4 regions of the Allobosea sp. GW821-FHT03A12 genome follow, and region 2 is predicted to be linked to each of the others. Evidence: predicted binding sites of a transcription regulator. Region 2 holds the regulator's gene; each other region holds the start of a gene.
The links. Region 2 encodes LexA, which represses DNA repair genes until DNA is damaged. Its sites were predicted from a motif close to TGTTCNNNNTGTGTTCNG; they were not measured.
Positions count from the first base shown of each region.

Region 1: a site for LexA is predicted at 735-752, ahead of AC3WLC_RS10160 (YifB family Mg chelatase-like AAA ATPase). Genes of this name have one in related genera too.
Region 3: a site for LexA is predicted at 1,075-1,092, ahead of recA (recombinase RecA). Genes of this name have one in related genera too.
Region 4: a site for LexA is predicted at 1,437-1,454, ahead of AC3WLC_RS22260 (single-stranded DNA-binding protein). Genes of this name have one in related genera too.

Region 1 is NZ_JBYSVZ010000003.1:541,354-543,550, forward strand. It holds tRNA gene AC3WLC_RS10150 (tRNA-Ser) at 58-147, opposite strand; gene AC3WLC_RS10155 (hypothetical protein) at 347-649, shown strand; gene AC3WLC_RS10160 (YifB family Mg chelatase-like AAA ATPase) at 807-2,197, shown strand, end outside.
Region 2 is NZ_JBYSVZ010000004.1:593,847-596,043, reverse strand. It holds gene AC3WLC_RS17115 (ComEC/Rec2 family competence protein) at 1-575, shown strand, start outside; gene lexA (transcriptional repressor LexA) at 569-1,306, opposite strand; gene AC3WLC_RS17105 (molybdopterin molybdotransferase MoeA) at 1,410-2,197, opposite strand, start outside.
Region 3 is NZ_JBYSVZ010000011.1:93,115-95,311, forward strand. It holds gene AC3WLC_RS30450 (hypothetical protein) at 23-487, shown strand; gene AC3WLC_RS30455 (hypothetical protein) at 493-1,008, opposite strand; gene recA (recombinase RecA) at 1,179-2,197, shown strand, end outside.
Region 4 is NZ_JBYSVZ010000005.1:756,252-758,448, forward strand. It holds gene AC3WLC_RS22255 (xanthine dehydrogenase family protein molybdopterin-binding subunit) at 1-608, shown strand, start outside; gene AC3WLC_RS22260 (single-stranded DNA-binding protein) at 814-1,347, opposite strand; gene AC3WLC_RS22265 (NAD kinase) at 1,717-2,197, opposite strand, start outside.

The DNA of each region.
Region 1 (2,197 bases), on a different contig from region 2:
AATCTTCGTCTGCCCGCTTAATATGTCAATAAAATCAAAGCGCTACATCAAGCGAAATGGCGGACAGGGCGGGATTCGAACCCGCGATACGGTTTCCCGTATACACACTTTCCAGGCGTGCGCCTTCAACCACTCGGCCACCTGTCCGGCGCGCTGCTTATGGCGTCCATGCGCGCGACTTTCAAGGCCTAAAGCCGCAGGCCGCACAGGGTTGCGCGCAATTGTCCTTTATCGTTGCATGCTCGCGGGCGAGGGGAGACATGCAGATGCGCCCGCGGCAGGTCGTCGGGCACTTGCGGCACCAACTGCGGTGGGGATGGGGGAAGGCTTGCGGTTTCTCGTCAGGATGCTGGGCTACCTCCTCGTCGCCGGCGGTTTCGTCGCGCTGCTCACCGACGGCGCGCGCTCGATCGCCAATTCGGTTCTGCGCTTCACGCCGCTCGGGGAGACCTTGCTGACGCTGGTCGGCGAACGCTTCCGGCTGCTGCAGCCCGCCGTCGAGCGCAATCTCCATCCCATGCTCTGGGACCCGATCCTCGTAAACGCCCTCCAAGTGCCGACCGCCGCGGCCGGGTTGCTGCTCGGCTTGCTGCTGCTCTGGCTCGGTGCGGCACCCAAGCCGGTGATCGGGATCGTCACGCGGCGGTGAGCAACTTGACTGGCCTTGTCGCCCCGGCGCCGGTCCTGTTGCGACAGACGATTGCCCTCGAAGCGGCCGTCGCGAAGGGAATATCAGTTCCCGATATGTTCTTGCAACCCTGACGCGCTTCCGCTAGCGTCATTGCGCGGAGCTGGGGTGGGCTTGGATGGTGACGCGAGTCGCGACGGTGGCGTTCGAAGGCATCGAGGCACGCGCCGTCGATGTCCAGGTCCAGGTCACGCCCGGCGGCGTCGCCTTCATCCTTGTCGGCCTGCCGGACAAGGCGGTCGGCGAGAGCAAGGAACGGGTCCGCGCCGCGCTGATCGCCTCGGGGCTGGCCCTGCCGGCCAAGCGCATCACCGTTAATCTCGCCCCGGCCGACCTGCCGAAGGAAGGCAGCCATTACGATCTGCCGATCGCGCTCGGCGTCATGGCGGCGATCGGCGCGATCCCCGCCGATGCGCTTGCCGGCTATACCGTGCTCGGCGAGCTCGCCCTCGACGGCTCGATCGCACCGGTCGCCGGCGTGCTGCCGGCGGCGATCGCGGCCTATGGCAGGGGACAGGGTCTGATCTGCCCGGCGGCGAGCGGGCCGGAAGCGGCCTGGGCGGCGCGCGATCTCGATATCCTCGCGCCGCGTTCGCTGATCCAGCTCGCCAACCATTTCAAGGGCACGCAGGTGATGGCGCGGCCGGAGCCCGCCGTCGCCCGCCAGAGCGGACCCTTGCCGGATCTGCGCGACATCAAGGGTCAGGAGAGCGCCAAGCGCGTGCTCGAGATCGCCGCCGCGGGCGGCCACAACCTGCTGATGAACGGCCCGCCCGGCGCCGGCAAGTCGATGCTGGCGAGCAGGCTGCCCTCGATCCTGCCGCCGCTCGATCCGCGCGAGCTGCTGGAGGTCTCGATGGTGCTCTCGGTCGCCGGCCATCTTGCCGATGGCGAGTTGACCGACCGCCGTCCCTTCCGCGCCCCGCATCATTCGGCCTCGATGGCGGCGCTGGTCGGTGGCGGCCTGCAGGCTCGGCCCGGCGAGATCTCGCTCGCCCATCACGGTGTGCTCTTCCTCGACGAATTGCCGGAATTCCAGGCGCAGGCGCTCGATGCCTTGCGCCAGCCGATGGAAACCGGCGAGGTGCTGATCTCGCGCGCCAACCACCGCACCGTCTATCCCGCGAAGTTCCAGCTGATTGCGGCGATGAATCCGTGCCGCTGCGGCAAAGCGACCGAGCCGGGCTATGCCTGCCGCCGCCAGCCGAACGAGCGCTGCATGGCCGGCTATCAGGCCAGGATCTCCGGCCCGATGCTAGACCGGATCGACATCACCATCGACGTTCCCGCCCTGACGGCCGCTGATCTCATCCTACCTGCGGCGCCCGAAGGCTCGGCAGAGGTCGCTGCCCGCGTCGCTGCGGCCCGCGCCCGCCAGTCGGCGCGCTATGCCACGCTCGGCCTTCCCGGCGGCACGACCAATGCCCGCTGCCCCGCTGCGTTGCTCGATGAGGTGGCACGGCCGGACGCGGCCGGGCTCGCGCTGCTGCGCAGTGCCGCCGAGGCGAT
Region 2 (2,197 bases):
TCGCGGCGCTGCCACTGGTCGGTGGGCTGGCGCTGGCCTCGGCGCCGTCGCGGCCCGACATCCTGATCGAGCGCGACGGCTCGGGTGTGCTGGTGCGCGGGCCGGAGGGGAAGATGGTGCTGGCCGGCAAGCCGAGCCGCTTCGTGCTGATGCAATGGCTGCATGCCGACGGCGATTCACGCTCGCCTGATGATGTGGTGCTCCGCAATGGCGCCGCCTGCGATGCGCGCGGCTGCGTCATTCGCCTGCCGGATGGTCGCAGCGTCGCCTATACGCGCGATCGTATTGCCCTGGTCGAGGACTGCCAGCGCGCCGATCTCGTGGTGACCTCGCTCTATTGGACGGCACCTTGCGCCGCCCGCCTGATCGATCGCAGCGCGCTCGTCCGTGACGGCGCGACCGCCTACCACGCAGCCCGCGGCGGCTGGCGCGCGTTTACGGCCGACGAGGTCACGCGTCTTCGTCCCTGGACCAGGGTGCGGCCGGAACCGAGGCCGGCGCCGGAGCCCGCAGTTGCTCCCGCGCCGAGCCCCACAGCTGCAGAGCCGGCACAGGATCTGGAGGCGCTTCAGTAGCGCCGCATCAGGTTGACGAGCCGGCCCTGGATCTTGACCCGGTCGGGACCGAGCACGCGTGTCTCATAAGCCGGGTTGGCAGCTTCGAGCGCGATCGAGGAGCCGCGCTTGCGCAGCCGCTTCAGCGTCGCTTCCTCGTCGTCGATCAGGGCGACGATGATGTCGCCGGTATTGGCGGTGTCCTGCTTGCGGATCACGACGGTGTCGCCGTCGAGGATGCCGGCCTCGATCATCGAATCGCCGCGGACCTCAAGCGCGTAATGCTCGCCGCCGCCAAGCATGTCGGCCGGCATCGAGACGCTGTGGCTGCGTTCCTGGATCGCCGAGATCGGGGTGCCGGCTGCGATGCGGCCCATGACCGGGATCGAGACGGTCGAGCGCCCGCTCTCCTCGGCAGCCGGCGGGCGCGGCTTCGTCAGATTGACAGTCGGTGCTGGGGGCGGCGGAGTCTGGCCAAGGCCGCCCTGGACGATGGAGGGGCTGAAGCGGCCGCGCTGTGCCTGCGGCCCGCCGATGCCGTCCGGCATCTTGATGACTTCGAGGGCACGGGCCCGGTTCGGGAGCCGGCGAATGAAGCCGCGCTCTTCGAGCGCCATGATCAGCCGGTGGATGCCGGATTTGGAGCGCAGGTCGAGCGCATCCTTCATCTCGTCGAAGGAGGGCGGCACGCCGGATTCGCGCAGGCGCTCATGGATGAAGCGAAGCAGTTCGAACTGTTTGCGTGTCAGCATGGTCGCGCCGCTCGCCTCTCGGGCTGGAATCGAAACAAAGCACGAACACCATAGCTGTTCGCCTTGTGTTCCGCAAGGCGCTTCCTCCCGCAAGGTGAATGGATCAGCGCAGCCGGATGACGCGGCAGGGATCGCCTGACTTGGCCGGCTTGGCGAAAGCCGGGCGGATCACCAGCGCTTCGGCCCGCGACAGGTTCGCCAGCATCGAGGAATCCTGCTTGGCGAAGGGCCTGACGCGACGCTCGCCGCCTGCCGTCTCGATCGTGGCGCGCAGATAGTCCTGGCGCTCGTCATTGGCCGGCAGGTCGGTGGCGAGGATGGCGGGCTCGCTGCGATCGCGCTCGGGGTCGGCGATGCCGAGCAGAGCCTCGACCAGTGGCATTGCGAAGAGATGGCCGCAGACGATCGAGGAGACCGGGTTGCCGGGCAGGCCGAGCGCGACCATCGCGCCGAGCCGGCCCATCATCATCGGCTTTCCCGGGCGCATCGCGATCTTCCAGAAGCCGAGCGCCATGCCTTGCGCCTTCAGCGCCGCCTGGACGAGATCGTGCTCTCCGACCGAGGCGCCGCCCAGCGTGACCAGGACATCGGCTCCAGCCTCGCGCGCCGCCTCGATCTTGGCGGCGAGATCGGGGTGGTTGTCGCGGGCGATGCCGAGGTCGAGCGCCGTGCCGCCGGCCTGCTCGATCATTGCGGCGAGGGCGAAGCTGTTGGAAGCGACGATCTGGTCGGGACCGACCGGCTCGCCGGGCAGGACGAGTTCGTCGCCGGTGGCGAGGATCGCGACCAGCGGCTTGCGGCGGACGGACAGGGTTGGATGCCCCGCAGCGGCGGCGAGGCCGAGCGCAGCGCTGTCGAGCCGGCGGCCGGCCTTCAGCAGGATCTCGCCGG
Region 3 (2,197 bases), on a different contig from region 2:
GCCGCCCTCTATCGTGCCGCCCATGACGCAAAGGCCGGTCCTCGCCTACACGCTGTTGCTGATCGTGCAGACGGCCTGCGCGCTGGTGATCATCTTCTATATCCACGCCACCTTCCGCATCCTGGTCGAGCATATCGGCGAGCAGCAAGAACTACCGACCGCCATCCTGATCCAGGTCGTCGTCGCGGCGCTGCTCGGCCAGTGCTGCTACTGGCTGCGGCTTTATCTGCTGCCAGTGCCGAAGGGTTTCCGCAGCCTCCCTCTCGGGCATGCGCTCGCCTTCGCCGCCCGCCTCGGCGCGATCGTCGGCGGCGCGCTCGCTTCCATCTACTTCCTGCGGCACCTGCCGGAACTGACCAAGCTCGCCGATGGCTTCACTTTGTTCTGGCGCTCGGGCGTGCTCCTGGCGATCGTGTTCGCGCTGTATTGCTACACGCTGGAACTGGAGCGGCTCGCCGCTGCCTGGCAGGCCGATCCGGAGGATTGACCGCGTCAGGCGCGCAGGCTGGCGAGCCAGCCCCTGAGCCCGCGCAGGCGCTCCCGTACCGCCCGCACCAGCACAACGGCCCGTTGCCAGGCAGCGCTCGCCTTGATCCGCCCGATCACCGCCTGACGGATCGCATCGATCCAGCCCATGATCCGCGCGAACCAGGGGATGGTCAGGAGCTGCGCCCGGCCGGCATGGTAGACGCGCTCGACCAGCAGGAAGCCGGCGAGATGGCCGATCGCCGTCGTGACGATGCCGGCAGCGAATGCACCGCGCGCCAGGAACAGCAGGCCGAGCAGCTTCAGCGGCTCGACGATGGCGAAGGGGATCGCCAGCGCCACCAGCGCGCCATAGGGCGGCAACCGCCCGATCGCCGCTTCGCAGCGCGCCACCAGCCTGAGCGAGGCGAACCAGGCGATCAGCGGCCGGTAGAGCGGCCGCAGCATCTCGTCGAGCAGGATGACGACCCCGACGACGAGGTCGAGCGGGATCAGGAGGAGCTTGATCAGCGGCTTGTGCATGACGCCTTATACCCTGCAAACCGCTCGCGATCATCCCGTTGGAGCACAACCGGCACGCGCTGAAGCAAGAACAGAAAAAGAACTTGCGAGAGAGAACAAACCATGACCATAGTCGTTTCCATGGCGCGGATTGAGATGTGGTCGCGCCCCTGCCATAAGGAGCGCACGTCGTGAATCAGGCAAATCTCAGGCTCGTGGAAGGCTCTTCGATGGACAAGGCCAAGGCGCTCGATGCGGCGCTCTCGCAGATCGAACGGGCTTTCGGCAAGGGCTCGATCATGCGCCTGGGCAAGAACCAGCAGGCGATCGAGATCGAGACGGTTTCGACCGGATCTCTCGGCCTCGACATCGCGCTCGGCGTCGGTGGCCTGCCCCGCGGCCGGGTCGTCGAGATCTACGGCCCTGAATCGTCGGGCAAGACCACGCTCGCGCTCCATACCATCGCCGAAGCGCAGAAGAAGGGCGGCGTCTGCGCCTTCGTCGACGCCGAGCACGCGCTCGACCCGGTCTATGCCCGCAAGCTCGGCGTCAATCTCGACGACCTCTTGATCTCGCAGCCCGACACCGGCGAGCAGGCGCTGGAGATCACCGACACGCTGGTCCGCTCCGGCGCGATCGACGTGCTTGTCGTCGACTCCGTCGCGGCGCTGACGCCCCGTGCCGAGATCGAGGGCGAGATGGGCGACAACCAGCCCGGCCTGCAGGCCCGCCTGATGAGCCAGGCGCTGCGCAAGCTCACCGCTTCGATCTCGCGTTCGAACTGCATGGTGATCTTCATCAACCAGATCCGCATGAAGATCGGCGTGATGTACGGCAGCCCCGAGACCACCACCGGCGGCAATGCGCTGAAGTTCTACGCCTCCGTGCGCCTCGACATCCGCCGCGTCTCGACGCTGAAGGAGCGCGACGAGGCGACCGGCAACCAGGTCCGCGTCAAGGTCGTCAAGAACAAGGTCGCGCCGCCCTTCAAGCAGGTCGAATTCGACATCATGTTCGGCGAGGGCATCTCGAAGGCCGGCGAATTGGTCGATCTCGGCGTCAAGGCCGGCATCGTCGAGAAATCCGGTGCCTGGTTCTCCTTCGACAGCCAGCGGCTCGGCCAGGGCCGCGAGAACGCCAAGAGCTTCCTCAAGGCCAATCCCGACGTCGCCGCCAAGATCGAGACGACCATCCGCCAGAATTCCGGCCT
Region 4 (2,197 bases), on a different contig from region 2:
TCTTCGCGGTCGAAAGCATGATGGATCAGCTGGCGGAAGCGGCCGGCATCGACCCGGTCGCGTTCCGCCTGGCCCATCTCTCGGACGAGCGGGCCCGTGCCGTCATCGCGCGGGCCGCGGCCTTGTCGAGCTGGGGCGAGCCGCCTCCCGACGGCTGCGGCCGCGGCATCGGCTTTGCCCGGTTCAAGAACACGGGCGCCTACTGCGCCGTCGTCGCGCTCGTCGAAGTCGAGGAGCAGATCGTGCTGCGCGGCCTGTGGAGCGCGGTCGATGCCGGTCTGGCGATCAACCCGGACGGCATCGTCGCGCAGGTCGAGGGCGGCATGATCCAAGCGGCCAGTTGGGCCTTGAAGGAAGCCGTGCCAACGGAGGGATCGCTCCTGACCGCCGAAAGCTGGCGCGACTATCCAATCCTGAGCTTCGCCGACATTCCGGACATTCAGGTCGAGATCATCTCGAACCGCGAGGATTCTTCGAGCGGTGTCGGCGAAGTCTCGTTGGGTCCGACGGCCGGGGCCATCGGCAACGCGGTCGCGGCGGCGCTGGGCGTGAGAATCCACGATCTCCCCATGACGCGGGATCGCGTGATCGCGACGCTCATGGGCTGAGTATCCCCTGAGCATCGTGCGACGCTGTCCCGCGAAAGAGCGGCAACGCACGACGATGGTCAGGGCAGGACCACTTTGGGAAACTCGGCGACCAGATGGTCGATGAACACGCGCACCGCCGGAAGGAGCCCTTGCCGGTAGGGGAGCAGGGCCGAGATGGTAGAATCGCCGGTAAGCCAGTGCGTCCGCTAGGGCGCAGCGCGTTCTAGAACGGGATGTCGTCGTCGAGATGGCTCGACGAGCGCGAGCCGCCGCCGCTCGCCATCGCCGGCTGGCGCGAGCCGCCACCGACCGGGCTCGAGCGGCCGAAGGAGCCGCCGCCCGAGGAACCCTCGTCGCCATAGCCGCCGCCGCTGCTGCCGCCACCGAACTCGTCGCCGCCCTGGCCGCGGCTGTCGAGGATGGTGAGCTCGCCGCGGAAGCGCTGCAGCACGATTTCGGTCGTGTACTTCTCGACGCCCTGCTGGTCCTGCCACTTGCGGGTCTGCAGCTGGCCCTCGATGTAAACCTTCGAGCCCTTCTTCAGGTACTGCTCGGCGACCTTGGCGAGGTTCTCGTTGAAGATCACCACGGAGTGCCACTCGGTGCGCTCCTTGCGCTCGCCCGACTGCTTGTCGCGCCAGGTTTCCGAAGTGGCGATCCTGAGATTGACCACCGGCTCGCCGCTGCCGAGGCGCCGCACCTCGGGGTCGCGCCCGAGATTGCCGACCAGAATGACCTTGTTGACGCTACCAGCCATGACAGGCTCCATTTCCTGCGCACTTCAGCACAAATCCGGCCGGATGACCGGAGCCGGACCCTAGCGGGCCATGCCGGCACTATCAATGATGTTCTTGTTTTGTTCAAGTCCTTTTCAAGGCTTGTCCCCGACAAAGTTCGTGCGCTCGAACGCTCGTGTTCCTATCGACGACTGGGCGGCCAAGCAGCCGAAACACGACCGTCATTCCGGGGCAGGCCGAAGGCCTGAGCCCGGAACCCAGAACCGATGCGCTTGCGGGCTGAGGCGCGGCGATCGATCTGCATTTCCGGATAGGACATCGGTTCTGGGTTCCGGGCTCGCCGCTCCGCGGCGCCCCGGAATGACGTGGAGGTTCTGTACGGAGCGACCTCAATAGCCGAACTGCTCGCGCAGGATGCGCTCGTCCAGGCTGTGGCCGGGATCGTGCATCATCACGAGATCGAGCGAGCGGTCGATCGCGATCTGCACCGAGATGACATTGTCGATCTGGGTGTGGTCGGCAACCGCGCTGACCGGGCGCTTTTCGGCCTCCAGCACGGCGATCGTCACCCTGGCATGGTCGGGCAGGAGCGCGCCGCGCCAGCGCCGCGGGCGAAAAGGCGAGAGCGGGGTCAGAGCCAGGAGCGGAGCATCCAGCGGCAGGATCGGGCCGTTGGCTGAGAGGTTGTAGGCGGTGGAGCCGGCGGGCGTCGCGAGCAGGATGCCGTCGGCGACGAGCTCGGAGAGGCGCACCTGTCCGTCGACCGAGAGGCGCAGTTTTGCCGCCTGATAGGAGCGGCGAAACAGCGAGACCTCGTTGATGGCGCGCGCCTCGACGCGCTTGCCGTTGCAGTCGACCGCCGTCATCGCC